Regions from separate parts of the Vibrio hyugaensis genome, predicted to be linked through region 2. Evidence: predicted binding sites of a transcription regulator. Region 2 holds the regulator's gene; each other region holds the start of a gene.

Region 1 (7,487 bases), 980 kb from region 2:
TTCATCGACCGCCTCCAACCATTAATTTGGATGAGTTTGATGAAGGTAAACACCCAGCTCAAATTCGTTTGATCATGGAAGAGTTACTGGCGCAGAATCTCTCTATGTTGGCAGTGCGCAGCAAAGGACAAGAGGACGTTGCATTGCCTTTGGCGTCGTGTGACTCGCTGAAAAAGCAGCTACTAGCTCAATTGCCCTTCTCGCCGACCAATGCTCAAGCACGAGTCGTTAAAGAAATTGAAGCTGACTTAGAAAAAGCGCACCCAATGATGCGCCTTGTTCAAGGTGACGTTGGCTCGGGAAAAACTTTAGTTGCCGCACTCGCAGCAGTCAGAGCAATTGAACACGGCTATCAAGTCGCTTTAATGGCACCGACCGAACTGCTCGCCGAACAGCACGCGATTAACTTCGCTAATTGGTTCGAGAAAATGGGCATTCAGGTCGGTTGGCTTGCGGGTAAATTGAAAGGTAAAGCCAAAGAAGCCGAACTAGCTCGGATTGCCAGTGGTGAAGCGAAAATGGTAGTGGGCACTCACGCCCTTTTCCAAGAGCATGTTGAGTTCCATCATCTTGCGTTAGTCATTATTGATGAACAGCACCGCTTTGGTGTCCACCAGCGCTTAGAGCTGCGTGAGAAAGGCGCGAAACAAGGCGCTTATCCACATCAGCTCATCATGACAGCAACGCCGATTCCGCGAACATTAGCCATGACTGCTTATGCCGACTTAGAAACGTCGGTGATTGATGAGCTACCGCCAGGTCGAACACCAATCCAGACCGTCGCGATTCCAAACACCAAACGCGATGATATCGTCGAACGAGTGCGCAATGCTTGCTTAAACGAAGGCAAACAAGCGTATTGGGTATGTACCTTAATTGATGAATCTGAAGTCTTGGAAGCTCAAGCCGCCGCTGATACCGCTGAAGAGCTGCAACGTAAACTGCCTGACGTAAAAATTGGTCTCGTGCACGGACGAATGAAGCCTGCTGAGAAGCAAGCGGTGATGCAGGATTTCAAAGACAACAAGCTGCATTTACTGGTTGCAACGACAGTGATTGAAGTTGGCGTGGACGTGCCCAATTCCAGCCTGATGATCATCGAGAACCCAGAGCGCTTGGGTTTGGCTCAGTTGCACCAGCTTAGAGGTCGTGTTGGTCGAGGTTCAGTGGCGAGCCATTGTGTGTTGCTGTATCACTCGCCACTATCAAAAACCGCCCAAAAACGTTTAGGCGTATTACGTGAAAGCAATGACGGCTTTGTGATTGCACAGAAAGACTTAGAGATTCGCGGACCGGGTGAGCTTCTTGGTACCAAACAAACTGGCTTGGCAGATTTTAAAATTGCCGACTTAGTGCGAGATCAGCGCTTAATACCAGAAGTTCAGCGTATTGCACGCCATATTCATGACAACTACCCGACGAATGCAACAGCAATTATTGACCGTTGGTTAGGAGAACGTGACATTTACTCTAAGGCGTAAGCTCTTCTTTTCTCGACCATTCTCACTCCAATCTTAAACCACCTTACAGACACTGTTCTGTAAGGTTGAACTTGCACACATTCATTCTGTCTATGAATATCTCATTTAATAAAAGCCAAGTCGACTTTATTCAATAATTACGACAAGTTAGAGCAAACTCTACATAAAGTTAATACTCCAAGCGGATATAAAAACGTCATAAATACACAATGTCATCAAGGATAGATGCATGAAAAAACGTACCTTGCTTGCGGTCACAGCAGCATTAGTTGGCTCTGTACACTCCGCATCCATAGCAGCGCAAGATAGACAGAGCGCTATTCTTCAGTCAGCTGATCTTTTTGCCAAAAGTTCGGCTTACTTTAATCCCAAAATATCACCAGATGGAAAGCACTTAGCCTTTGAATCCAGTATCGATGGTAAAGATGCTTTGGTTATACTCGACAGTAAAACCATGCAGCCGAGCAGTGTGCTGCGCTTCTCAGGTAACGAGCAAGTGGGTGATTATTATTGGGTCAATAATGAACGTGTTGTCGCATCCAAAGAATATTTAAAGAGTTGGTCTACCGCTCCTCGCTACTATGGCGAACTCGTCTCGGCCAATGTGGATGGAAACAAATACGCTTATATATTTGGTTATAACCCTCCTCAAACTAGCCGCCTAGTGCGAGCATCCTCTATCGTAAGAGCTTACGGTGATGTCTTAGATATTCTGCCTGAAGACGACCGCCATATCTTAGTTTCTGCTCTGCCTTTCGGTGAATACAGTTTCAACTTGGAAGCGCCAAGAGAGGTGTACCGCGTCAACGTATACACCGGTAGGCGCTCAAAGATAACGACAGCACCCATCCCGTTTAGTCGGTTTCTCACCGACCATGATGGTGAAGTTCGCTTTGTTTCAGGCTTGAATAGCAATAACAAAGTCGAGCTTTATTATCGCGTCAACGATCAATGGAAAAGCTCCGATAAATTGGCGGCTTTAAAAAATTTCGAAGAGTTCTATCCCATCTCTTTTGCAGAGAGCCAAGATTCCGTTTATGCCGCGATAAGTCAGTCAGGTGAGCCAAGAGCAATCCATCACCTCAACTTAAAAACCGGCAAAAGTACAAAAGTTGCCTCGGATGATACCGTCGATCCGAAGGAATACTGGTTAGATCCAGACTCAAAGCAACTTTACGCCGTCGAGTTTGAAAGTGATTACCCTACTTATGCCTTTGTTGATCCAAAAAACAAACGCAGCGAATACCTAAAGCAGATCCTCACTTCTCTGCCAGGTCATCAAGTTCGCCTAGTCAGTGAGACAGAAGCTGGTGATGCTTACGTCATTATGGCCTTTAACGATAGAAACCCTGGGGATTACTACTTATTTACCACCGAGCCAAAAGAAATTCGTTATCTGTTCTCGGCACGAGAGTGGTTAGACCCAGAGAAAATGGCTGAAGTGAAGCCTTTTGAGTTCACCAGTCGAGACGGGAAAACCATCTCAGGTTATCTGACATTGCCACCAAATACTGAAGCAAATAATCTCCCTCTTATCGTCAATCCGCATGGCGGTCCTCATGGTCCACGAGATTGGTGGCGTTTTACCGAGGAGAATCAGTTTCTCGCTAACAATGACTATGCTGTGATGCAAGTAAATTTCCGTGGCAGTGGTGGCTTCGGTAAACAGTTTGAAGAGGCAGGCTATCGTAAATGGGGAACAAACATTCAATATGACATCATCGACGCCACCAAACACATTGTCGCAGAAGGCATCGCAGATAAAGAACGCATCTGTATTTCTGGCGGAAGCTTTGGTGGATACAGTGCATTGCAATCAGCCACCCTTGCACCTGAGTTATTCCAGTGCGCCGTGGGCAGTGCCGGTGTTTATGACCTTGAGTTGATGTTCACCGAAGGTGATATACCCGATAGCCGCATGGGGTTAAGCTTTTTGAAAGAAGTACTGGGAACCGACCCTAAAGTCTGGAAAGCAATGTCTCCAACTCATAATGCAGACAAGTTAAAAGCTTCTATCCTTCTCGTGCATGGGGGAAAAGACCAACGTGCGCCTATTGAACATTATGAGGCAATGGCTAAAGCACTCGACAAGCTCAACTACCCATACGAATCTTTTGTGTTAGACGATGAAGGACATGGCTTTTACAAAGATGAACACCGAGCTAAATATTACGCTCATGTGTTGGGCTTCTTTGATAAGCACTTAAAAAACTAACCTCCCAAAGTAAAACCTTAAAGGCGATAACCATTCCGTTATCGCCTTTTCTTTTTAGCCCAAAGCAAACGTTTGCTTTTTGAATAAATCCCTCTATAATCGCGCTCAAAATTTATGGTGTGCACTTTGTCACATCAAACCAACCTGAGTTGACACTGATTAACAGCAATCACAGGTCATAACGTCAACTCCACCCAGCACTCCCATTCAGCGAGCTCTGGGGCAAGAATTATTGCGACTAGCGAGACAAACATGACAACTTCAAACCGAACTTCGGAACTGGTCTATCAGTTAAACGATCGTCCACCACTACCTCAGACCATTTTTGCTGCACTTCAGCATTTATTGGCGATGTTCGTAGCCGTTATCACCCCCTCTCTGATCATTTGTCAGTCTTTGGGTGTACCTGCTGACCAAACCAACACCATCATCAGCATGTCACTGTTTGCGTCAGGCGTGTCTTCCTTTATTCAAATTCGTACCTTTGGCCCTATCGGCTCTGGTTTGCTTTCAGTGCAAGGCACCAGCTTTAACTTCTTAGGTCCAATCATTGGTGCGGGTCTTTCTCTTAAAGCCGGTGGCGCGGACCTCAGCACCATGATGGCGGCAATTTTCGGCACCATTTTGGTCGCCTCTTTTGCAGAAATCCTACTATCTCGCGTTTTAGAACATGCTCGCCGCATCATCACGCCACTGGTATCTGGCATTGTCGTGACGCTTATCGGCCTGACACTTATCCAAGTGGGTTTGGTATCAATGGGCGGCGGTTATGCTGCAATGGGCGATGGCTCTTTCGGTAGCCTAGATAAGTTAGCCCTCGCTGGTACAGTACTTGGCTTGATCGTCATTCTTAACCGTTCAAAGAACCCATACCTGCGCGTTGCATCTATCGTGATTGCGATGGTGGTTGGCTACGTCATGGCGTACTTCATGGGCATGGTCGACACATCAACACTGGGCGAAACTGATCTCATCGCACTGCCGATCCCAATGCAATACGGCTTAAGCTTCGACTGGTCTCTGTTTATTCCACTGGTTCTGATTTTCTTTATCACAGCGCTAGAAGCAATTGGTGACATCACCGCAACGTCTGAGGTTTCAGGTGAGCCAGTAAAAGGTCCGGTTTACATGAAGCGCATCAAAGGTGGCGTATTAGCTGACGGTCTAAACTCAGCAATTGCAGCAGTGTTCAACAGCTTCCCGAACTCTACCTTCAGCCAAAACAACGGCATCATCATGCTCACTGGTGTAGCAAGCCGTTACGTGGGTTACTTCATCTCAGGCATGTTGGTGATTCTGGGTCTGTTCCCGGGTGTGGCAAGCTTTGTTCAACTGATTCCTGAGCCAGTCCTGGGCGGCGCAACCATCGTGATGTTCGGCACCATTGCCGCAGCGGGCGTGCGCATTATCTCTCGTGTCGACCTCGATCGCCGCGCAATCCTAATTATGGCGCTGTCATTCTCAATGGGTTTGGGCATTGCACAAAAACCAGAAATTCTGCAATTCATGCCTGAGTTCATTAAGAGTATTTTCTCAACAGGCGTGGCGGCAGGCGGCATCACCGCTATCGTATTGAACCTACTGCTTCCAGAGAAACTGGAAGAGGAAGACGAGCTGGTCGCTCAAGAGGTAAAAGAATCCTAATACCAATTCCGTTAATTAGATGTTCAAAAAATTGCGCCGGTAAAATCACTTAGAACAAGGCAAAGATTGCAGCTAGCTAGTTACTCTACCTACAAAATCTTTAACGCCGTTATAAGTGATTTTAACCAGCAAGAATGAGCAGATAATTGATAGAATTGGTATAATCTTGCACTAGGATGATCGGAAAGCCCAACCAAACTTTGGTTGGGCTTTTTATTGGAATCGATTGAGCGAGAAAGCTTACTTGGTTGGGAAACTGATTTGCGCGCTTAGCCCGCCTTCACTGCGGTTACGTACCACAACCGAGCCAGAGTGTTGACTGACGATACGTTTAACAATGGCCAAACCCAAGCCTGTCCCTTCACTGCCACGTGCAGTATCACCACGAGTAAAAGGTTCAAACAAGCGTGCGATTTGCGATTGCTCGATACCCGGACCATTGTCTTCAACGCACACCCACACTAACTGTTTGTCGGCGGTGACGCCCGTACTGATTTTCACCCAGCCATTGCCGTATCGTAGAGCATTAACCACAAGGTTACTCACCGCGCGTTTAATCGCGATTGGACTGCCTTTCGCGGTTGGCATCGTAGGGTTGAGGTCAGTTTCAATTTCGACTTCATAACCCCCTTCCGACGTTGCAACATCACTGGTGATGGTATTGATGTCCACCTGCTCAAACGACTCTTTATTTACTGGCTTGAGGTAGTCCATGAACTGGCTAATGATCTCGTTACACTCTTCAGTATCACTGATGATGCCTTCAGCTAAGTAACTGTCTTCTGGCGACATCATTTCTGTCGCAAGACGAATACGCGTCAATGGCGTACGTAAGTCGTGACTGATACCCGCCATTAATAGCGCGCGGTCTTCTTCCAGTTCTTGAATGCCTTTCGACATCTGGTTGAATGCGCGAGTGACAGAGCGGATTTCTGAAGCCCCCTTCTCTGGCAATGGCGGCGGAATTTCACCTCGACCTACTCCTTTCGCGGCTTTTTCTAGCGCAATCAAAGGTCGGTTCTGCAAACGGATAAATAGCCAACCACCAGCAATGATCAGAAGCGCCATGATTAAGCTATTGCGAAACAGCGGAGCAAAATCTTCTTCTTGCAGTTCAGAAAGTGGAATACGAATGATGGAGTTCGGCAACTGATCGATGCGCATCCACAGAATGTAGCTCTCACTGCCAAGTAGCAAACGAACTTCCGTTGGTGAGCCAAGCTCTTGCGACATTTCTTCTGACATCAAGTCAATCGACATCGCATGATTGAACTCATTCATCATCTCGCTATCAACGCTATGTACTGTTACTCCAAGATTTTCTAGTAATTGGTGACGCAGAGGTGCATCAGACTTGAGTAAACCATCTTCATCAAGAACCAAATTCAATTCATGAGCAAGAATTTTGTTGAACTGTTGCAAACTTGGCATCAACGCGTAATTAAAAACGGCGTAGTAAGAAAAGACTTGGCTAGCGAGAAGCAAAGAAATGAACAGTAAAATGGATTGTGTAAATGAACTTCGGATTCGCATGGAGGATCCCTAATGGACTGTTCCTAGTGAACAACATTAATTGCGAGTTTCCAGCCCTCAAACAGGAAGGAGGTTTGAGGGTGGAATATGAGCTGCCGAGTATCGGCAAACCTTTTATAGCGGATTACGCTTCTTTACCGTCTGGAACGAACACGTAGCCTAAACCCCACACCGTCTGGATGTAGCGCGGCTTGCTTGGATCATCCTCAAGCATGCGGCGTAGACGCGAAATTTGAACGTCGATAGAACGCTCCATTGCCGAGTATTCACGACCACGGGCCATGTTCATCAGCTTATCACGTGACATCGGCTCACGAGCGTTAGTCACAAGTGCTTTCAGCACCGCAAACTCACCTGAAGTCAGTGGCATCGCCTCTTCACCACGGAACATTTCGCGCGTTCCTAGGTTCAGACGGAAGTCACCAAACTCAACGACTTTCTCTTCCGTGCTTGGCGCACCAGGTAGTTCAACCGTTTGGCGGCGAAGTACTGCTTTAATTCGAGCCAGCAGTTCACGCGGGTTAAACGGTTTTGGTAAGTAATCGTCTGCTCCCACTTCTAGACCAACAATACGATCAACTTCATCGCCTTTCGCCGTAAGCATTAGGATAGGT
Region 2 (7,487 bases):
GGAAAGGCTGGGGCTTGAAGAATCAGACAACGCCATGTTCGGTATGGTGTGTCGTCTAACGCAACAGAAAGGTGTGCATTACCTGCTGCCTGCATTAGCTGATTTCCTTAAGCATGATGTTCAGCTCGTCGTTGTTGGCACTGGCGATCCTGTTCTTGCTGCGCAGTTAAGAGACGTAGCCGCGCAATTTGCGTGTAAGTTTGTTTTTGTAGAGGCTTACGATAACGAGCTAGCACATTTGGTTGAGGCGGGATCGGATTTCTTCTTAATGCCTTCAGAGTTTGAACCGTGCGGCTTGAACCAGATCTACAGCATGGCTTATGGCACCTTGCCAATTGTTCGTGGGGTAGGTGGCTTAAAAGATAGCGTCAATGATTACGATGTGGATCCGAACGATGCGACTGGGTTTGTTTTCTACGAACCAACACCGCAAGGATTACTGCTCATTATGCTAAGAGCGCTATTACTTTACGCACAAAATGTGGCAGAAGTGAGACGCGTACAACTTCATGCGATGCAAAAAGATTTTTGCTGGCGTAAAGCAGCAGAAGAGTATTTGCAGTTGTATTATGCTGCGTTAAATTGACGCAAAATCTTTAAAAATTGTAACCAAAGGCACCGAATTAGGTGCCTTTATTACTTTGCTCTTATGGAGTGTGGTAGGATTTACCCACACTTTTTCATACAGAATGCTTTTCAAACTGATAAATGACTCAGCCACTTCTATTCCATAAAACCTATTTACACCCTACCAGCAATGAGTGGGTCGTTTTCGTACATGGTGCTGGTGGCAGTTCTTCAATATGGTTTAAACAATTAAAGGCCTATAAAGAGCACTTTAATTTGGTCTTAATCGATCTCCGTGGACACGGTAAGTCAAACCAGTTAATTAAAGAACTGATGACAAGCCGTTATACTTTTACTGAGGTAACGCAGGATATTTTAAAAGTATTGGATCATTTGAAGATCCAATCTGCCCATTTTGTCGGTATGTCACTTGGTACTATCATTGTGCGTAATCTGGCTGAAATGGCAACAGAGCGCGTGAGCTCAATGGTGCTTGGTGGGGCAGTAACACGTTTAAATACGCGGTCTCAGATCTTGGTTAAACTCGGTAACCTTGGAAAGCATATTCTCCCTTATATGTGGTTGTATAAACTCTTTGCTTACATCGTGATGCCACAAAAAAATCAACGTGAATCTCGTCACTTGTTTATTCGTGAAGCAAAGAAGTTATGTCAAAAAGAGTTTAAGCGTTGGTTCACGCTGGCGGCGGATGTAAATCCGTTGATGAAGTATTTTAAAGATAAAGAGTTGCCTATTCCGACGCTGTACCTAATGGGGGATAGAGACTACATGTTCATTAAACCAGTAAAAGAAATGGTTGCGGTGCACAAGCTCAGCTCATTACGTGAAATTCCAAATTGTGGCCACGTATGCAACGTAGAGCGCCCAGAAGATTTTAATCAACACTCTATTGAGTTTATTAAGCAGCAAAGCCTAGCGGCTTAATAGATTTGAGAACCGATCTAAAAAGATAGGGGAGCCATCATAGCTCCCCTATTTGATATCCACATTGCCAACAAGCACCAAACTGTCCCTCATTCTGCTCTGAACATTGCGGACATTGCCAGTCTTGGTAAGTAAGCTCTGTTTGTTGTCGATAGTCTTCAACAATCGCAGACGCTTTTAACTGCTGTTCCGGATGTAAAAGCCAAACATACGGGTCTGTATCATCGCTGAAGGGCAACTCTCCCTTCAACCCAAACATACCTTCGCCTCTTACTTCACAGTGTATCTGCTCGGTTTTGAGGAGCTCACAAACGATATGAGCTTCCGCAGGGTTTTTAGCGATGAAGATTTTCATTAAGCGTTTCCATTTTGAACTTGAGCAGGGCGGACCTTATTCATAACCCATTTAGCGATAATAGGGAACAAACCAAGCAGAGCAAATGACGCTAATACGGTTGGTGACACTATTCCCGAAAGACTGTCGATAGTGGCTAGTTGAGTGCCCGCATTTAAGTAAACGGCAGTACCAGGCAGCATGCCGATTTGGCTTGTTAAATAGAAGCGGCTGATAGACATCGGTGTTAACCCCATTAAGAGGTTGATCAAGAAAAACGGGAACACTGGGATTAACCGTAGTGAAAATAGGTAAAACGCACCGTCTTTTTCGACACCTTGGTTAATAGCATTAAGTTTATTACCAAATTTACTTTGTACCCATTCGCGTAATAGATAGCGGCTGCTCAAAAATGCAATAGTTGCGCCGATGGTGCTGGCGAAAGACACCAATAATAAACTGGTCCAAAAACCAAATAGGGCAGCGCCGAGCAGGGTAACAACGGCGGCTCCCGGAATAGAGAAGGCGGTGATTGCGATGTAAGCTAAGAAGTAAGTCGCCGCAGCAAACACAAAGTTTTGGTCAATGAACGTATTTAGTGCTGCTTGTTGTGCTTTGGCATTTTCTAAGGTGAGATATTGGCCAAAATTTACCCCTAAAAAGAGAATGGTGGCGAGCAGGATCAGTCCTAAAATTAGTTTCTTATTCATCGTAATTACTCCATTTGGCTTCTTAAATAATAAGACAGAATAAGAGAAGAAAAAATTTCAAAAAAAAACCGCAGTATGAAAACTGCGGTTTTTACTCAATGTCATGCTGATAGTGCGTGTTAAGACAGTGCGCTCATCAGTTCTTCGCGGCGAGACTGAGGGACGACGCTCCAATGGGTGCCGTTGATTGCACCTTCTAACGCCCACAACAACTCAAGGCTTACCGTAGAGGCATGCGTATCTTGGATTGCTTTGTAAGCGCTCAGGGCACCTTCTTCTTCTAATTGCTCCACAGAGTCAATGCCCGCTTTCTTCAACATACGTTCAGTTGCTAGGCGCAGATTCGGAAGGTCTTTCAATCGATTAGGCTTGGTGCTTGCTTGTTGTTTTTTTTCTTGCTTGGCAGTCTCGAGAGATTGCTTTGCAACATCAATCAAGCGATCCGTTGAATCCCATAGGTCATCAGAAATAGCATAGTATTTCGTAACCACAGGAAAACCACGTTTCTTGTAGACGTACGGTTTTAGTCCTTGAGTCTCGAAGTCAGATGAAGTTTGTTGGTCAGCTCGAATATGAAGTCGGTTATTTACAACTAGTGCAAACATCGTTTCATCGGCGAAAAGCCCGAAGCCACCAAACATTGAGCGCGACTTGATAGTACCAAGTGCCTCAAACAGCTTCATTGAGTCTTTGAGTATCGGTTTATCCATGATGTGTTATCTCGGTGTAATTAATATTACGCCACCAAAAATCAGGTCCGAGAGATTAGCAAATGCATGCAGACACAATGTCATTAAAGGGTAAACTCACTTAATGCATATTTGCCATCGGTAACCCCGCTACCTTCCATCTAATAAGATGGTTCAGGCCGGAGGCTTTGCGTCCCACCCTTTCGAATGGTTTGCCCTGTGCGTGACACTTTGAGAATACTTCGTATATTGAATTAACATCACGTTTCAAATATAAAAGTGTGATATTGGTTCAGTTAATAGTGTTTATTTGGTGTGCTTGGTTTCATATTTGGGAACGATCCCTTGTCATACAAAAGGTTGATGTAGGAAATAGGCTACGTCCAATTAAAACAGCAACTTATCTAAGCTTACGTAGATATTGACACACTGAAATGTTTGAGGAATGTTATTTTTAGGCAATAAAAAAGCGCCCACAAGAGCGCTTTATAAAATTATAGGCAGGTTTAGTTTAGTTTCTTAACTGTGTTGCGCACTACAATTTCTGGCTGCATTTCGAAAATTCGCTTCTCGTGTTCTTTGTCTTTGATGCGTTCTAGCAAAATTTCAAAGGCATTTTTACCAACACGACGCTTTGGTTGGTGAATGGTCGTTAGCGGTGGCGAGAAGTATTCCGCTAGCTCGATGTTGTCATAACCGATTACCGAGATATCGTCCGGTACTTTGATGCCATTTTGTTGCAAGCGACTCATCAAACCAAGCGCCATGGTATCGTTAAAACAGAATACCGCAGTAGGACGTTTTTCCATTGCAGTGATGTTGTCAGCAGCAAGCACGGCAGTATCACACTCAAAGTTACCTTCAAGTACCCAATCTTCATTTACTACTAAGTTTGCTTCTGCCATTGCGCGGCGGTAACCTGCAATTCGTTCTTGGCATGCGGCTTTTTCGAAGTGACCGCTCAAACAAGCAATATCAGTGTGACCATTGTCGATCAGATATTTTGTTGCGATGTAGCCACCTTCTTCAGAGTTATCAATGATCTTGTCCGCTTGAGAACTCTCTGGGCCCCAGTCCATCACTACTTTCGGGATATCAGAATGACGGTCAAGCATCTCTTTCAGCTCTTCCGTTAAGTCAGAACACATCACCAAAATACCATCTACGCGCTTTTCCGCTAGCATGCGAATGTAGTCACGTTGCTTTTCGTAGATACCGCCAGTATTACATAGGATCAGTGTATAACCTTGACGGTAACAGTAGCTTTCAACGCCGTCGATAACTTCTGAGAAGAAAAGGTTAGTCGATTGCGTTACCAACATACCGATAGTGCGAGTTGAGTTACACTTCAAGCTACGTGCAACTGCACTTGGCGCGTAATTTAGTTCATCAACCGCTTTCATTACTTTTTCTTGGGTTGCTTCAGCAACAAAACGCGTTTTGTTGATTACGTGCGAAACTGTTGTGGTAGAAACGCCGGCTAAGCGAGCAACGTCTTTTATAGTGGCCATAAATGATGTCCTGTATCGAGCTACTGAATACCGTAGTGAATACAACCTTACGCTTAGTATGTTGCGCGAATTGAACCATATCTGAAGTTTAAGGTTCAATTAATTAGGCAGCGGTTGTTCCGAAATCGGTATAAAAAGGTTTGTAGCAACATTTGTTGCTGAATCTCATGTTCCTTACTTATATAAGTGAGGAATTAGTCAGCAATCTTGTTAATAAAACACAAAAACCGCCATATTTCAGCGGTTTACATATAAGTCGTATTTAATCGTTTGCGCTCACATTTTAGACTGATGTGGGCACACTAGCAATATTTTCAGCAGGTGTTTTGCGCTATTGAGGTCACATTTTAACTGCTAAATGGAAAGGGCTTCTATGTGCTAGATTAAAAAATTAACGAATAAAATAGGGAGCCCGCTTGCGAGCTCCCTGAAATTGGCGGCAATTATTCACCAAGAAGGTAGGTGCTGTCCAGTTTACAAAATGCAATTAATAGTTGCGCAACGCTTACATAGAAACCAAATTCGTCGAATTGCTTACATTTCGCAGCAAACTGTGGCAACCAAGACATAAGATGCTTTTGGATTAAGTCGTTCTGTTTCTCGAACGCTTCTTCCATGTGTTTGTCTTGTTCTAATTCGTTAGAACGGATGATCATGTTACCTAAGAAGTCCAGTTCAACCGCTAAGTGATCAGCTGGCTCTTTAAGGTTCTCATCAACCTGAACACCAAAATCGGCCATCAGTTTTTCCATCTCTTCTGCTGGCTTGTCATTTAAAAGACCAGATTCACCGATGTACATAGATGCGTAAGGTAATGCGCCATGCTTTTCTGTTTTCAGGAAAAGCTCACAGAAATCTGCAGCAAGTTCTAATTGCGCATCTTCTCGGTCTTGTAGGCGGTTGAGTGCGTCAACAAGGGTATCAACGGCTGGCTTCAGTGATTCATTTTCACCTAAACCTGCTAAAAAGCTTCGAATTTCCACACTCTGGTAAGCTTCTAGTTCTTTCTCTGTGAGTTCTTTTGCGAACAGACTAGAAAACCACCAATAGATCTCTGCGCGTTTTTCGTTAAAAGCTTTCACTTCTTGCATTTTTTTGCTCCTGAATGATTCTCCCCTAAGTGTAAACAATTAAGATGAATAGCAGTAACTATAATTGTTATCCATTATGGGAAAATGTGCTTGTTTATGAATGGCTGTAAATAAGCTTGCTTTGAATCAATAAAATCGCAAAATCTTGCTTTTTAATGTATCTATGACTAGAAATGTTACTAGTTATGAATAGAATACGTCTTGGAAAATAAAAAAGACAGAAAGTGGTGTAAATGAGCTATCACGTATTAGTCGTAGAAGATGATGTTGTAACTCGTAGTAAGCTTGCGGGCTACTTCCAAAATGAAGGCTACAAAGTCAGTGAAGCAGAAAGCGGTGCAGAAATGCGCGAAGTGCTTCAAGGTGGTGATGTGGACCTTATCATGCTGGATATTAACCTGCCCGGTGAAGACGGTCTTATGCTTACGCGTGAATTACGCAGCCAATCAGATATCGGCATCATATTAGTGACAGGACGCACGGATAGCATTGACAAAATCGTTGGCCTAGAAATGGGTGCGGACGATTATGTGACAAAGCCTTTTGAATTAAGGGAATTATTGGTTCGCGTTAAGAACCTGTTGTGGCGCATTTCTGCGGCTCGCAATGGTTCACAAAAAATCGCGAACGACACTAATGAAGAACACATTGTACGTTTCGGTGAGTGGACGTTTGATATTCAACGTCGTGCTCTCAGCCGCAATGGTGAGCCAGTGAAACTAACCAAAGCTGAATATGAGCTTTTGGTCGCACTCTCATCGTACCCAAATCAGGTACTAAGCCGCGAACGTATTTTGAATATGATCAGCCACCGAGTGGATGCGCCAAACGATCGTACTATTGATGTATTGATTCGACGCATGCGCGCTAAGATGGAGTTTGATCCGAAGAACCCACAAATCTTTGTGACAGTTCACGGTGAAGGCTACATGTTCGCGGGTGACTAATTCATAGCGATAAAGAAAAAGGAGAGCATAGGCTCTCCTTTTTTGTGTCTGCAATTCTGCAATTTAGCGATGATGGACTTCATCTGCGATTGGTAAGCCTTCTATGGCTGCGCCACTTCAGGATCTTCAACTTCAACCATCGGTGTTTGACCTACGTTATCACGCAGTTTTTGCCATAACCCGCCAAGGTATTCATGCCAATACAGTTCAGTTTGCTCTAAGTAGCGAGCTTTTGGCGCGTACTTTTGCCAAGGTTGTTCGATATCATCAATCGCCATGAAGTTCGTTGGGGCTGGGATTGGCTTAATGCCCGCTGCGTTGAATTCATAAAGAGCACGCTTCATGTGACTGGCTGAAGTCACTAAAACAATGTCTTTTTGCTTAACAAACGCGGCAGCTTGGCGTGCTTCTTCCCAAGTATCTTTGGCATCCTCTAATAAAATAATATCGGATTTTGCGACACCTAGGGAAAGCGCTACGTTCGCCATCATACGAGCATGGCTGATTTCAGAGCCACCTGCGTAACCGGAAAGGATTAACTTCGCACCTGGGTACATACGCAAAATACGAATACCCTCAGTTAAACGCATTAAAGCGGTGCGGCTCAGTTGAGACGTTGGTGGTATTTCATCATCTACCACGTGTCCATTACCAAGAACCATAACGTAGTCCACAGTGCCAGGAACCGGCAAA
Region 3 (7,487 bases), 410 kb from region 2:
CTAAGGCTATGCTTGAACAATTTTGAACAAACTTCGTTTTGACTAGCTGAACGATCTTGTTCGTTATTTGTGACATTTGGAAGTGCGGCGAACGCCGGCGCACGGCTTAGTACTAGAAGCATCAATGCTGTAGTACGTAGAAATAAGCTCATTCACTCTCCTTAACTTGCTTGCACTTAGAAAATGGGTAACGAAAAGGTCACTAAGATTCGCAAATCAGGTACTACCTAGTTAATGGGGGCTCTGTGAAAGATTCCAAGGCTGAGTTTTAACCTAATAGTAGAATCGTGTTCCAGATCACCATTTCGCTTGCCTTTATTCTGACAACCAGAAAAAGGAAGGGTTCATTCTTGAACGATAGCTATTCTACCAATGCTGTATTAACCAAAGATGAACAACATAGACAAATTTGAAAAAATCATTAGTCTTAGCCCACAAAGTAGCGTTAATGCTCATTGTATTTATCAGCCGACAAGTAGAAGTAAAATGAGAGATCAAGAATTTTGGCACAACAAATGGGCGAGTAACCAAATCGGTTTTCACCTAGATGATGTAAACCCACTATTGCCAGTATTTTGGCAACGCACCAACCCAAAACGTGAAGACATCGTGTTGGCTCCTCTGTGTGGTAAGTCTGAAGACCTAATTTGGCTTGCGACGAAACATGACGAGGTTCAAGGTGTTGAGCTAAGCCAAATTGCGGTAAGAGCATTTTTTGCAGAGCATTTCTATACCCCGACCGTTACGTCGATTAACGGCATGCATGAGCTGTATCAGTTCGACGAGCTGTCCATTTATACGGGTGACTTTTTTACTGCGCCAGTTTCTAAAGCCGATATCATTTATGATCGTGCAGCCTTGGTTGCATTGCCTCAAGAGATGCGAGAAGAATACGTAGCTCGTCTTAAGCAACTGTTGAACCCTGGCGGACGTATTTTACTTGTGACTCTTAACTACCCACAGGATGAGATGTCAGGACCTCCATTTAGCGTGCCAGTCGAAGAGATTGAACAGTTGTTTGCGGGTTATAAGGTAACTTGTTTGAATGTCGACCAAGCCGACGAAAACCATCCGAAAATTGCGAAGAAAGGTCTAAGTCGCTTCTCTGAAGAAGTGTACTTAATAGAGAGCGAATAAAGGGCTTTTCGAACCCACAGAAAGAAAAAGCGCAACCAAATTGAGCTGCGCTTTTGTACATATCGAGCTGATTAACGAAATCAGTAAACGATCTGTACTTTAGATGCGCTGTTCACTGCATCTTCAATCGAATCTTCAATAGTTTTACGGCGCGTTAAAACGACACCTAAGCGACGGCGACCGTCGATTTCTGGCTTACCAAACAAGCGAACTTGTGTTTGTGGTTGAGCCAGTGCTTTTGCAATATTATCAAAGCGGATATCGGTGGAGGTGCCTTGCCCAAGAATGACTGCTGATGCTGAAGGACCATACTGAACGATGCTGTTAATCGGCATACCAGTAAACGCGCGAACATGAAGTGCAAATTCAGACATTTCTTGAGAAATCATGGTTACCATGCCAGTGTCGTGTGGGCGAGGGGAAACTTCGTTAAAAATAACCTTATCGCCTTTAACAAACAGCTCTACACCAAAGATGCCGTAGCCACCTAGTGCATTAACGACTTTCTCTGCTGTGTATTCAGCCGCTTTGATGGCGTTGTCGGACATTGCTTGAGGTTGCCATGATTCTCGGTAGTCACCATCTTCTTGGCGATGTCCGATCGGGGCACAGAAATGCACTCCATCAACTGCACGTACCGTCAGGAGCGTAATTTCGTAATCGAAATCAATAAAGCCCTCAACAATGACACGACCAGCACCCGTGCGACCGCCTTCTTGTGCATAGTCCCAAGCCGCTTGCACGTCGTCTTCTGTTTTGATTACGCTTTGACCTTTACCTGAAGAGCTCATCACTGGCTTCACAACACATGGGATACCAACATGTTCTACTGCCGCTTTAAAGTCCTCAAAGCTATCAGCAAACTGATAAGGGGAAGTGTTTAGCGCCAACTCTTCAGCAGCAAGGCGGCGAATGCCTTCACGGTTCATTGTTAACTTAGTTGCTTTCGCTGTAGGAACAACATTCAAGCCTTTCTCTTCTAATTCGACTAATTTATCTGTCGCGATGGCTTCAATTTCAGGAACCACGTAAGCAGGTTGCTCTTTGTTGATGATCTCTTCCAGTGCCTGACCATCAAGCATGTCGATGACGTAGCTACGATGCGCTACTTGCATCGCTGGAGCATCGGCATAACGGTCGCATGCGATTACTTCCAAACCAAGACGTTGGCATTCAATTGCCACTTCTTTACCAAGCTCGCCAGAGCCCAAAAGTAATACACGGGTAGCATGAGTGCTAGTAGCAGTACCGAACATAGTGTTCCCTTACAAAATAAAGTGATGAAACAGAAATTGCAGAGGATCATACTGATTTTTACGGATGAAGCAAACGTTTGCGTATGGTTTTTGATAATAAAAAAGGCCCTACTTCAAGTAGAGCCTATCTCTTAAGCATCGTATGAATTAAACGTTCACAAAACTCACTGGAATATCAGGATTTAGTGCTTCTAGCGTTGATTGAGTATCAGCTAGGTGACTGATCTTGCCTTGTGAGTTTTCAACCAAGGCTGCTGCTTTGATGTCTTCAAACTGCTCACCCGACATCAAGATCTGAATCAGAGCAACTTGAAGTGGAGGAAGGCTAGGGTTGAACGCTGCATTCTCTGCATACGCGCCTTGGAATACGCGACCGCTGTTCATCTCAAGCGCAATACCGCTTAAGTTGTTAGTGTATGGCGCGTGGCTGATGTTCATCGCATTGACGGCTTTTTGGATTAAAGCATCGTCTTCATCACAAACAAACTCGTGCTTCACCTCTGCCATAAGACCTGACTCAATGCCTAGATCTGCTGGACCAAACGCTTCAGGAAGGTAGTGATGAAGTGACTTTTCTTCACGTTCTGGTAATTGGATCTTCAGTTCTTTCGCGGTGCTTAGTTCATTCATGAACTGACGGCAGTGACCACAAGGGCTGTAGTTGATGGTAATGTCTTTTACGCCATGTTCGCCTTTCATCCAAGCGTGGCTAATAGCGCACTGCTCAGCATGAACGGTTTGACCTAGCTGAACACCGAAAAACTCCATGTTCGCGCCAAAATAAAGACGACCTGATAGGCCGCGAACAATCGCACCTACATAAAACTCAGAAATCGGAGCGTAAGAAAACGCTGCGGCAAAAGGAAGTAGAGCAACACGAAGCTCTTTGTCTGAAAGGTTGGTAGCGTTCAGCAGCTCATCAAACTGTTGCTCAGAAATAGTGGCATCAAAATCGTCAGCGAGAACGATAGGAGCAAAATGTGTTGAAAGTGCTTCAGGAGCGCTTGCTAGCGCCTGTTCAATGCGACTTTTCATGTTGAATCCTTGTTATTGCATGGACAGTTATTCTATGCGAAAGATGGAAATGTTCTGTGCTTTGGATCACGTTAATGTCTGTAATGATGATTTACGTTACATAGTTAGAGTGAGCTCACACATGTATTCGATTGCACAGAGGCTTAACGTTATCTCTGTCCCATAAATAACTATATCAACTTAGATTCATACTGCGAATTTTTTGGAAAGGAGTTAAAGCCGGCTCAGTCTATTTACGTCAAGAAAGAGCAGGCTTTGGCATTTATCTTTATTGGTATAACCAAACGGCTAGAGCAAAGAAGCTTGGCGCAAGTATCGATGTGATAATACCGCACAACACGAGTGCGAGTGATGAAAAGGCAGCATCACCGGGTTGTTTCTCTGCGCAAGTTGCGGTGCCAAGCGCGTGGGAAACGGTACCCATTGTTAATCCGCGCGCAATAGGGTGTTTGATGCCGATAAGATTGAAGATTGGATACGCCAAAATCGCACCGAATAAGCCAACAATAAGCACAAGAATGGCGGCAACAGCGGCTTCACCACCTAAGTGGCTAGAGATCTCCATTGCGATAGGCGTCGTTACCGATTTACCCACTAAACTCGCAATTAGGCTAATATCTGCTTTGAACGCAACGGCAATCAGTGTCGCTGTCAACATAGACATCACACTGCCCAAAGAACAGGCCAGAGCAATAATACGCCAGTTCGCTTTGATTTGAGGGAGCTGTTCATAGAGTGGATATGCTAGTGCTACGACAGCCGGTTGGAGTAAGAAACTGATGTACTCGTTATCGGTATAGTAAGTCTCGAACGGTACCTTCAAAAAGGTAAGCAATGGAATTAACACAGCGATACTGATCAGTAGCGGATTCGCGATAGGATTATTGACCTTAATGGCGATTTGACGTGCTGCTAGGAAAACAACAATAGTGACAAGTAACCACATATTAGTGTTTCTCCTTCAGCAAGTAATCTAAGAACCACGCTAAGCTGACCAATACGATCAGTGAGCCGCCTACTGCACTCGCAATAATTGGCAGCGCATTCGCCAACAACATATCAAAGTGCTGCATCAAACCAACACTGATTGGGACGAACAATAAGATCATGTAGCGAATGAAAAGCGTCGCGCCAGGCTTAACCCATTCGACTTTGACGAAGCCAAGGGTCATAGAGAAAAACAGCACAAGCATACCAAGAACACTTCCGGGAACGGAGATGCCAGCGAATTTTTGAATTGTGTTGCCGATACCAAGTGCTCCCATAATAAGTGCGAGGGAAATAAGCAAATGGATCAGCTGTAGTAATCGGTCTTTAATCATTTTGACAGCATATAAAACAACAAACACACCCGAAGGTGCGTTTGAACAAGGTAAGAAATTAGGAGGCTAGGCTCTCTACGTAACGATAGACAGATTTTAATAGTGCTATCTTCTTTTCGTCACTTTCATGTTCGTGAACTAAGTTTTCTAAATTCAACATGTACTCTTCGATTTGGCTTTCGAAGACTTCACGACAATGTTGCGCCCAGCGCCTTTGCTCTTGCTCATCCAACGTGCCCGTAAAATGACGCGCACGGTAACGGAACAACAGTGGTTTAATTCGTTTATCGTCGAATTCGATATCAAGAGCTGCGAGGTTGTTTGGATCCGTTTCTCGGATGATATCCATTGCTGCTCGATCGGCTGGGGAGAAAAATCCATCGTACAGCTGCGTATCGACGTCATCGCTCTTTTCGAATTCACGCTCAATAGAGAATAGACTAATAAGTTTGTCTCGGATCTCTGGATGCTGACGAAGTAAAGCAAGATTGCTTAAGCATTTTTGGCGATCAATACCAATCAACTCTGCGTTGTCGGCTGTCAAAGTCTTTGCGGGAGCAAGAATAGGGCACTTATTCAAATGCACCAGTTTGACAGGCACAGGAAGCAAGTCTCCTAATTCATCGCGTTTGGTGTACAAACGTACTTTTAGCTCTTCTGCCGAAAGGTCGAGGATCGGCTGAGGATCTTTTGCCAAGTCGATCGTGATAACGGCGTTGTTGTTTGTTGGATGCCAAGCGACAGGTACGATCCAGCTTGTATACTGGCATTCACGCCCTAACATGCCAGAAACGTGCATTAACGGTGTCATGTTGACGATATCAACAAGGTCGTTCAGTTTGCGTTTGTTACGCATAGAGAAAAAGTAATCAAACAGCTTCGGTTGTGCCGCTTTGACTTTCTTCGCCATTTCGATGGTCGCGATGACGTCTGCCATCGCATCATGGGCGTTACTGTGCTCGATACCGTTGGCTACCGACAAGTGCTCCAATTTAAAGCTGGTAAAGCCTTCATCATTTTCTGGCCATTCCACGCCTTCTGGCCGAAGCGCATGACATGCGCGCATTACGTCCAATAAATCCCAACGTGAGTTGCCGTTTTGCCAGCTCCATGCGTAAGGGTCGATAAAGTTACGGTAACAGGTGTAGCGTGTCACTTCATCATCGAAACGAATACTGTTATATCCAAGGCTAGTGGTCTTTGGCTTCGAAAGCTCTGCGTGAATTTTTGCAATAAATTCTGGCTCGGGTAAGCCTTCTTGCATTGCTTTTTGCGGCGTGATACCGGTAATCAAAGCTGCTTCGGGAGAAGGGAGGTAATCAGCAGGTGGTCGGCAATACATGACTAATGGTTCGCCGATGATATTGAAGTTTTCATCTGTACGAACACCAGCGAATTGGCTCGGACGATCTTTGGCTGGACTTGTACCCCAAGTCTCGTAGTCAAAGAAGAAAAAAGTGGGCTGATTATCTTGGTGCATTCTGCTTACCGTTTACGGAACCGATGGGAGTATTAGACCATTCAACGCCTTGACTCGCAACGAAAGATGCAAGGTGAAGTTGTGAAAATGAAAAAGAGGTCGTATAAGCATCAGCTTGATAATTTATGTCTGGTTAGCGTGTAAGCAGTAAGGCATTTCTTTATCGAATAACTGGCGCTATTTGAGCGCTGTGTATTTTCCTAACCAAAATCCAATGTCATTAATAATCGGGTTTCGTTAGACATAATGTTCGGTGAGCGGTGTACCAAGCCCGTATGCTCATTACCTATCCAGCGCCCACCCTTAAGAAGGGCAACATCACCACAAGCAAGTTGCTGTATATCAGACTCTACGTCATATAAGCCCGACTCTGAATCTGGCAATCCGTTACTCCCGCGCCCCAATTTAGAGCGATCGACAGTACTATTTTGAAGCCATTGCGTGCCGCTACCAAAATAGCTCGTAACCAATCGGCAAGGTACTTGGTCAACGTGAAAGCGGGGACACATTGCGCTATTGAGCATTGCGAGGCGTAATCCTGCATCTTTTAGTTCAAACAAATAGCAGAACATATCAACCAACTCAGCAATATTTCTTAGTAGCACTTCTGGCGCTTTTCCGTCAGTTGCGAATTGCAACGTTTCTAAAGCATTTTCTGGGGAGACGCTCAACGACTTACCAAAGTTGGGGTTTGATGTAACAAACGCTTTGCTTGCATCAATAAGTTGTTGATCAAATTGACGCTGCCAAATCGCGATATTGATGTCTTCTTGATAAATGTCTGCCAACACCGTCGGTTCTTTTCGTGCACTGAAACCAGTCGTTTTTTGTGTGTTTCCCAAGGCTTCAGTTGTAATGGACTCGGTTAAAGTTGAAGTCATGATATAACCTCCGATGTTATTCGTATGCGGATTTACTTTGTTGTAATGTTATATCATAACATATTTTGCTAACAAACCTATTTGCCGCAAATCTTATTTAGACTCTAGTAAGTCTTTGAAAAAGGTTGGGGAGATTCGCCATGCTTTTATTTTAGCGAGCCTGAAAACCAAAAAAGCCGACGGGAAAACCATCGGCTTGATTATTTGACTGGTTGAAACAGTGAGTGATCTACGCTTTTTGTTCTTCCATTCGTGTCTCTTTTTCAGAAGACTTCAATAGGCGACTGGTAATCGTACCTGCCGTCATTGCGCCTGATACGTTTAGTGCAGTACGCGCCATATCAATCAAAGGCTCGATAGAGATAAGTAACGCGGC
Region 4 (7,487 bases), 1.1 Mb from region 2:
TAAAGGTACGGTTGGTTATAGTTAAAGAGATAGGGTTTTGCTCAAGGAGTGGTTTAATCACACCACGAGCAGCACCACCAGCACCGATGATCAGGATTCGTGCACCTTCCAACATGACTTGATACTGAAGTAAGTCTTGTACTAGACCCGCACCATCGGTGTTATCACCAATGATTTCTCCATCATCAAGCTTCTTTAGTGTATTGACCGCACCCGCTAGCTGAGCGCGCTCTGTGAGGCGACTAGCAAATTGATAAGCATCTTCTTTAAATGGCATGGTGATGTTGCAACCTCTACCACCTTCAGCAAAAAACACCTTCGCCGCTTCGATAAAACCATCAATAGGAGCGCTTTCTGCGGTATATACCAAAGGCTGATTGGTTTGGCGTGCAAACAAGGTGTGTATGAACGGTGACTTACTGTGCCCGATAGGGTTACCAAACACGGCATAGCGATCAATTTGCTGAGTCATTTCCTTACCTTCATTCCTTACTATATAGAAAAAACAGGGCCATCTGATTACAGATGACCCTATCACTATCTATCTATATAGAAAAGGAGATTCAGTGCTTACCAATCACGTGGGTTTAGGTATCGCTCGTAAAGCTCTGCTTCTGGAGAACCTGCTTGTGGCTCGTAGCTGTATTCCCAACGAGCAAGAGGTGGCATCGACATCAATATCGACTCTGTACGCCCGCCACTTTGTAGGCCAAACAGAGTACCGCGGTCATACACAAGGTTGAATTCAACGTAGCGACCACGGCGGTATAGTTGGAATTCACGCTCACGCTCACCGTACTCAATGCTTTTACGACGAGATACAATCGGCAGATAAGCTTGGCAATATCCTTCGCCAACCGCTTTGATGTAGTCAAAACACTTGTCGAATTCCCACTGGTTTAGGTCATCAAAGAACAGACCACCAACACCGCGAGTTTCATTACGATGTGGTAGGAAGAAGTATTTGTCACACCATGCTTTGTGCTCTGCGTAAACGTCGTCACCAAATGGCGCACAAAGCTGTTTTGCTGTGTCGTGCCATGATTGGCAATCTTCTTCAAATGGGTAGAAAGGCGTTAGGTCAAAACCACCACCAAACCACCAAATTGGATCTTCGCCATCTTTCTCTGCAATAAAGAAGCGGACATTGGCATGTGAAGTCGGTATATAAGGGTTTTTAGGGTGGATAACCAAAGAAACACCCATCGCTTCAAAGCGACGACCCGCTAACTCTGGACGATGCGCCGTCGCTGATGCTGGCATTTCATTACCTTCGACATGAGAGAAGTTCACCCCTCCCTGCTCGAAGATATGACCACCACGCAATACGCGAGTGCGACCACCGCCGCCAAGACGCTCTCCTTTTTCACGTTGCCATGCATCTTCGACAAAGACGGCCTTTCCATCTTCTTGCTCTAATTGCTGACAAATGGAATCCTGAAGTGACATCAAGAACTGCTTTACGGCGTGCTTATCGATTGCTGACATACGTGTAGTACCTATTGATTGCTGACTAGCAGGGTTAGCCCTGTCTTAATATTTGCGAGGTTTTAGCATCACGGATTTCACTCGGCTTGTCACGACCACTGGTTTTACCACGTAAGATCGCCACAAGTCGGTCACCTAACTGTTCTTCGACTTCTTCCGTCGTCATACAAGGAGGCAGACCTGTAAGATTCGCGCTGGTAGAGGTTAGCGGCTTTCCGAACGCATTACACATCTTTTGTACCAAAGGATGATCCGTCACACGTACGGCAATCGAATCAAATTGACCCGATACCCAGTGAGAGACTTTGTCACTCGCGGGCATAATCCAAGTGTATGGCCCTGGCCACGTCGCATGGACTTTATCTAACTGATCTTGAGTCAACTGAGATTCATCAACATAAGGCAAAAGCTGCTCATAGCTAGCCGCAATAAGAATGAGCCCTTTCTCTACTGGGCGCTGCTTTAGCTCTAGCAACTTTTGAATCGCTTCCGGGTTATCTGGGTCACAGCCAACACCAAACACGCCCTCTGTTGGGTAGGCGATCACTTCGCCTGTTTGTAGTGCTTCTAGCACCTGTTCAAAGTTCTCCACTGAAGACTTCCTGATAATCTTATTTGTTGTGTTTGTACTAAGTGTACAAATATTCATTCTTAGAGACTAAAGCAATTTGTTTATAAAATGTATCAATAGCATTTACAAATACACGCAAACGTTTGCTTGAGGTAAAAATCCCCGTATAATGCGCACAAATTTATCAGCTCACCTAATTTTGCAGCTTGAAGGAGTTTGAGATGAAAGTCGGTATCATCATGGGTTCTAAATCAGATTGGCCAACCATGAAACTAGCAGCGGACATGCTGGATCAATTTGGCGTGTCTTACGAAACAAAGGTGGTGTCAGCTCACCGTACTCCTCAATTATTGGCTGATTACGCAAGCAGTGCGAAAGAACGTGGCATTAAGGTCATCATCGCAGGTGCGGGTGGTGCAGCTCACCTACCAGGCATGGCGGCGGCGTTTACCAGCGTACCTGTACTTGGCGTTCCAGTTCAGTCTCGTGCACTAAAAGGCATAGATTCGTTGCTTTCTATCGTACAGATGCCAAAAGGCATTGCGGTTGGCACATTGGCGATTGGTGAAGCAGGCGCAGCAAACGCAGGCATTCTGGCTGCTCAAATCCTTGGTACACATGATGAGGCGATCATGGCAAAAGTCGAAGCGTTCCGTAACGAACAAACGGAAACTGTTTTGGCGAACCCAAACCCTGCTGAGGATTAATCAGATGCATGTACTGGTTCTTGGTGCGGGTCAACTAGCTCGTATGATGTCTCTGGCTGGTGCGCCACTGAATATTCAAATATCAGCTTACGATGTGGGCAGCGGTAACATCGTTCATCCACTGACTCAGCACGTAATCGGCAACGGCTTAGAGAATGCAATTGAACAAGTCGACGTCATTACTGCTGAGTTCGAGCATATCCCACATGATGTGCTCGATGTTTGCGAAGCGAGCGGTAAGTTCTTACCAAGTACGCAAGCCATCAAAGCAGGCGGTGATCGCCGCATTGAAAAGGCATTGCTTGATGATGCTGGCGTGCGTAACGCGAAATACTACGTAATCGAAACTCGTGAAGACTTTGACCGCGCAATTGAACATGTTGGTATGCCAATGGTTCTGAAAAGTGCGTTGGGTGGTTACGATGGTAAAGGCCAGTGGCGCTTAAAAGAGACTTCTCAAGTCGAAGACATTTGGACAGAGATGGTAGAGTGCATCGCAGCAACACCAACCCAAGCGATTGTTGCTGAGGAATTTGTCCCTTTTAACCGCGAAGTTTCATTGGTTGGTGCTCGTGGTAAAGATGGCAGCGTTGAAGTGTACCCTCTGGCAGAGAACGTCCATACCAATGGTGTATTGAGTCTATCTACTGCGATTGATGCGCCAGAGTTGCAAGAGCAAGCGAAACAGATGTTCACGGCCGTTGCCAACAACTTGAATTACGTTGGCGTGCTAGCGCTGGAGTTCTTCGACGTTGACGGTACTTTACTGGTTAATGAAATCGCACCACGCGTACACAACTCTGGACACTGGACTCAACAGGGTGCAGAAACCTGTCAGTTTGAGAACCACCTACGCGCCGTGTGTGGCATGCCTTTGGGTAGCACGAAACTGGTTCGTGAAACCTCGATGATTAATATTCTTGGCGAAGACACACTACCAGAAGCATTGCTAGCAATGGATGGTTGCCACATTCATTGGTACGGCAAAGAAAAACGTGCGGGTCGCAAGATGGGCCACATCAACGTATGTGGTGACTACACTGGCGAACTTAATCGCAAACTTTGTGCATTAGCAGAGGTTCTGGATGAACAGGCTTTCCCTGCTGTGCATGAATTTGCCAAGCAGTGGCAAGCATAGAAAAGCATCGGAATAAATAGCAAAAGGGTCGCATGATGCGACCCTTTTTAATTCGTACTGAAGGTTATTGTGATTGAATATGCTGGCACTTACGGCTCGCGCATTGCAGCTTGATCCCGCTGGCAAGTTTCTTTTCTACCAATAAGGTAAACCCACATTCCTCGCAGCGGCCTCTTACAGGCGGCAAGTTCACCGCAAACTTACACTTCGGATAGTTATCACACGCATAAAATGTTTTACCAAATCGGGTCTTACGCTCAACCAAATGTCCTTTACCACATTCAGGGCAAGCATGTTGCTCTTTCGCTTGCTGCTCTGGCTCAGGTTGGTTAATCGACTCAATATGATGACATTCTGGGTAATGGCTGCAGCCAACAAACATACCATAACGCCCTTGGCGCAACACCAGCTCATTACCGCAATCTGGGCAAGGCACGCCCAACTCTTTTACGATGTGGCCATCATTGCTGTGTAGCGGCTTGATATAATCGCAACTTGGATAATGGCTACAACCTAAAAACGGGCCATGCTTACCGTGTTTAAGAGAGACTTCCCCACCGCATTTAGGACAAGGTTCGCGCTCAAGCGCATGCTCATGTGCCGAGAAAAGGTTGTGATCGATTTTACTACTCATACTCATCGCTCAAGCAGAAGATATTAATGAAGAATACCTTGTTCCTTGGTGTATAGCAGCTCTTCCATCAGCGTGTAGGCGTTTTCGTTGCCCGGCACATTAAACAGCACCATAAGAATGATCCATTTCAGGTCTTCAAGCTCAAATTCATGAGTTTCTAGCCCCATCACCCGATCAATAACCATTTCGCGAGTTTCCGTAGTCAGAACATTGATTTGCTCTAGAAACAATAGAAAACCACGACATTCAAGATCCAAACGCTGCATCTCAGACGATGTATAAATACGGGTCGATGCCGCTGCAATGCAAGTCGAGATAGCAGAATGTGCGTCACTTTGTTGCAACGCCGCCAGCTCTTCTAACCAGACAAGGGCTTTGTAGATGTCTTTTTGTTGGAAACCTGCACGAAGCAACTCATCTTCCAATTCGTCTTGATCGACCTGTAAATCTGCATCGCTATGGATGTAGGTTTCAAATAGATACATAAGTATATCCATCATCATAGCTAGCCCCTCCCCTTTCGAATATAGCCACCGGATACTGCAACAACATGCCCTGAAAGCTCAAGCTCTAAGAGCTGCATCATGACTTCTTGGACAGGTATATTGGTCCTGTTTGCAAGAATATCAACTGGTGTAGCCTCATTTCCTACGTTAGCTAACAGCTGAGGAAATGGCAATTCTTCTTCATCAATTGGCGCAGAAAATAAATCTAGGCTCTGATTAATAGACCAATCAAGCAGTGACTGTATTTCATTTAACACGTTTTGAGTAGTTTGTACGAGACAAGCACCGTTACGAATCAATTGATTACCGCCACTCGCATTGGGCGAATGAATAGAGGCAGGAAGCGCAAATACTTCACGACCTTGTTCCAGAGCATAACGAGCAGTAATCAAAGAGCCACTTTTTTCCGCCGCTTCCACCACCAATACACCCAACGACAAACCACTAATAATTCGATTGCGACGTGGGAAGTTTTCCGCACGAGGTTTCGCGTTTGGACGAAACTCCGAAACGAGAGTGCCATTCTCCATGACACGCTGCGCTAAACCACGATGCCTGGCGGGGTACACTTGCTCCAACCCAGAACCTAAGACAGCGATAGTTTTACCGCCCGCCATAAGCGCACCATCATGAGCGTGGCCATCAATACCCAAAGCCAAGCCACTGGTCACTATCAGATCATGTTGTACGAGTTCTGAAGCAAAGCTACGAGCATGTTGCAACCCATCCACACTAGCATTACGACTACCAACCATGGCGATTTGCGGTTGAGACAAACAGCTCGCATCTCCCTTTACAAATAATAAAGGAGGTGGCGCGACCGTTTGTTTAAGAAGTGGAGGATAAAGTGGATTCGCCAAGGTGAGAATAGAATGATGGGAAGAGGATTCTAACCAAGTTAAACAAGCATCGACTTCTTTATCGACCTCAGACCATGCTTGTAACTGTTTCATCGTCAGCCCAAGGCGGAGAAGCTGTTCAGTCGAGTATTGGACAATGTTATTCGGCGTGTCTTTGGTCAGCAGCTTATTCATCTTAACCCCGCCAATGCCTGGTAAGCAGCTGAGCTTTAACCAGGCAGCGAGGTCGGTATCATTGTGTGGTTGCATTGGTAGTCGATTCCTCTACCAGAGGAGAAACCACAGATACCTCTTTGTTGATTGGCTTCGTGCTATTGGTGATCAGAGCAAGACTGAAATACTCATACGGGCGAATCACTAACAACTCCCCAACTTTGCTCTGTGGTAAGGTAATTTTCGTATCGAGCAAACCATTATCTTTGGCAAAGTCATCACCGTCTTTGAATACTGGGTGTGCGTCTTCTTTCAAATCAAACACACTGCCTTGGCGAAGCGCATCCGATGTGCCTTTATCTATCACCACAACTTGGTTGGTCGAGCTATAACGGATACCTTCAATATTCCCCAATAATTTCGCAGAAGAGCCTTGTGGTGATGGCAACGGATAGAATGTTGCAGAGAAATCACCGTTATCAAGAACTTGAACTGGCAAAGCAATGTCGTTACGGACAATCTCTTGCAATTGCGTGGTGATCTTCAGACCAGAAAATTCTCTCGACGCCTCGATCAACTCACCTTTAGCAATCAAACGTAATGCCGTGATTTGCTTTGATACATCATCTCGCGAAAAGGTTTCTACAGGTCGATAGATAGCCCATCCTGCCGAAGTTTGCTCACCACTAATATACAGCGTGTCTTCCGCAGTAAGGAATTTGTTGCCTTTACTGCTGCCCATCACTTTGGCTGCATTTTCTAATGTTTCATCATCCACTAAGCGATCGGATTTCAGATAAGGCATCACCAACCCTTCCGCAACCGTCGGTACCGCTTTTCTTTCCGTGATACGCGCTTGAGGGCTAAGCTTTTTAACCGGCTTTAAACTCAATACCGGTTGGCCATTAATCCAAACCAAAGAGAGCTTATCACCGGGATAAATCAGATGTGGGTTGTCTATTTCTGGGTTTACCTGCCACAAACGAGGCCACAACCAAGGGCTATCCAAATACAAAGCAGAAATATCCCACAGCGTATCACCTTTCACCACAACGTAAGTTTTGGGTGCATCGTCTTTAACGGTAAGTGGTTGGGAGTCCGTGTTTGCTACGGCACTGAAAGAGAAAAGTAACGGCAACGTAATGCGAGAAACGTTGCGGAAAATTCGATTCATGACCCTCGTCCTTGGTCTGTTAGGCAGTTGCCGGAATGGAAATTGGTATCAGGATGCTGTCATTTAGGTCATAAAATGTCTAGAATTGAGCCAACAAGGTTTGTGCTGTTACGGCACAGTTCAATATTTCGAGTGAATATGTCTGTATTACAAGTATTAACATTCCCAGATGATCGCCTGCGTACCGTTGCAAAACCTGTAGAAGAGGTGACACCTGAGATTCAAAAAATCGTCGATGACATGATTGAAACCATGT

What was found. The regulator PurR, encoded in region 2, represses purine synthesis genes. The targets are predictions, from matches to a motif close to TNANGNAAACGTTTNCNTNA.
Region 1: C1S74_RS10010 (uracil-xanthine permease family protein) is a predicted target of PurR. The motif match lies at 3,757-3,776, and genes of this name have one in related genera.
Region 3: purT (formate-dependent phosphoribosylglycinamide formyltransferase) is a predicted target of PurR. The motif match lies at 2,459-2,478, and genes of this name have one in related genera.
Region 4: purE (5-(carboxyamino)imidazole ribonucleotide mutase) is a predicted target of PurR. The motif match lies at 2,191-2,210, and genes of this name have one in related genera.

What each region holds. Positions count from the first base shown of each region.
Region 1 is NZ_CP025794.1:2,019,325-2,026,811, forward strand. Features, by position in the region: gene recG (ATP-dependent DNA helicase RecG) at 1-1,481, shown strand, start outside; gene C1S74_RS10005 (S9 family peptidase) at 1,711-3,696, shown strand; gene C1S74_RS10010 (uracil-xanthine permease family protein) at 3,949-5,340, shown strand; gene envZ (two-component system sensor histidine kinase EnvZ) at 5,581-6,873, opposite strand; gene ompR (osmolarity response regulator transcription factor OmpR) at 6,998-7,487, opposite strand, start outside.
Region 2 is NZ_CP025794.1:1,039,626-1,047,112, reverse strand. Features, by position in the region: gene glgA (glycogen synthase GlgA) at 1-586, shown strand, start outside; gene C1S74_RS05425 (alpha/beta fold hydrolase) at 709-1,512, shown strand; gene C1S74_RS05420 (putative signal transducing protein) at 1,550-1,867, opposite strand; gene C1S74_RS05415 (TVP38/TMEM64 family protein) at 1,867-2,556, opposite strand; gene C1S74_RS05410 (TfoX/Sxy family DNA transformation protein) at 2,676-3,266, opposite strand; cyclic di-GMP riboswitch class I at 3,383-3,472, opposite strand; gene purR (HTH-type transcriptional repressor PurR) at 3,752-4,756, opposite strand; gene torD (molecular chaperone TorD) at 5,200-5,847, opposite strand; gene torR (two-component system response regulator TorR) at 6,081-6,794, shown strand; gene elyC (envelope biogenesis factor ElyC) at 6,896-7,487, opposite strand, start outside.
Region 3 is NZ_CP025794.1:628,026-635,512, reverse strand. Features, by position in the region: gene C1S74_RS03650 (RelA/SpoT domain-containing protein) at 1-152, opposite strand, end outside; gene C1S74_RS03645 (thiopurine S-methyltransferase) at 487-1,137, shown strand; gene purT (formate-dependent phosphoribosylglycinamide formyltransferase) at 1,218-2,393, opposite strand; gene cdd (cytidine deaminase) at 2,541-3,428, opposite strand; gene C1S74_RS03630 (LrgB family protein) at 3,697-4,374, opposite strand; gene C1S74_RS03625 (CidA/LrgA family protein) at 4,376-4,750, opposite strand; gene sbcB (exodeoxyribonuclease I) at 4,809-6,230, opposite strand; gene C1S74_RS03615 (DUF1826 domain-containing protein) at 6,431-7,111, opposite strand; gene C1S74_RS03610 (L-cystine transporter) at 7,341-7,487, opposite strand, start outside.
Region 4 is NZ_CP025794.1:2,151,806-2,159,292, forward strand. Features, by position in the region: gene aroE (shikimate dehydrogenase) at 1-472, opposite strand, end outside; gene hemF (oxygen-dependent coproporphyrinogen oxidase) at 571-1,488, opposite strand; gene tsaC (L-threonylcarbamoyladenylate synthase type 1 TsaC) at 1,523-2,080, opposite strand; gene purE (5-(carboxyamino)imidazole ribonucleotide mutase) at 2,281-2,766, shown strand; gene C1S74_RS10645 (5-(carboxyamino)imidazole ribonucleotide synthase) at 2,771-3,904, shown strand; gene C1S74_RS10650 (DNA topoisomerase family protein) at 3,969-4,538, opposite strand; gene C1S74_RS10655 (DUF494 family protein) at 4,562-5,041, opposite strand; gene dprA (DNA-processing protein DprA) at 5,044-6,153, opposite strand; gene C1S74_RS10665 (LysM peptidoglycan-binding domain-containing protein) at 6,137-7,231, opposite strand; gene def (peptide deformylase) at 7,370-7,487, shown strand, end outside.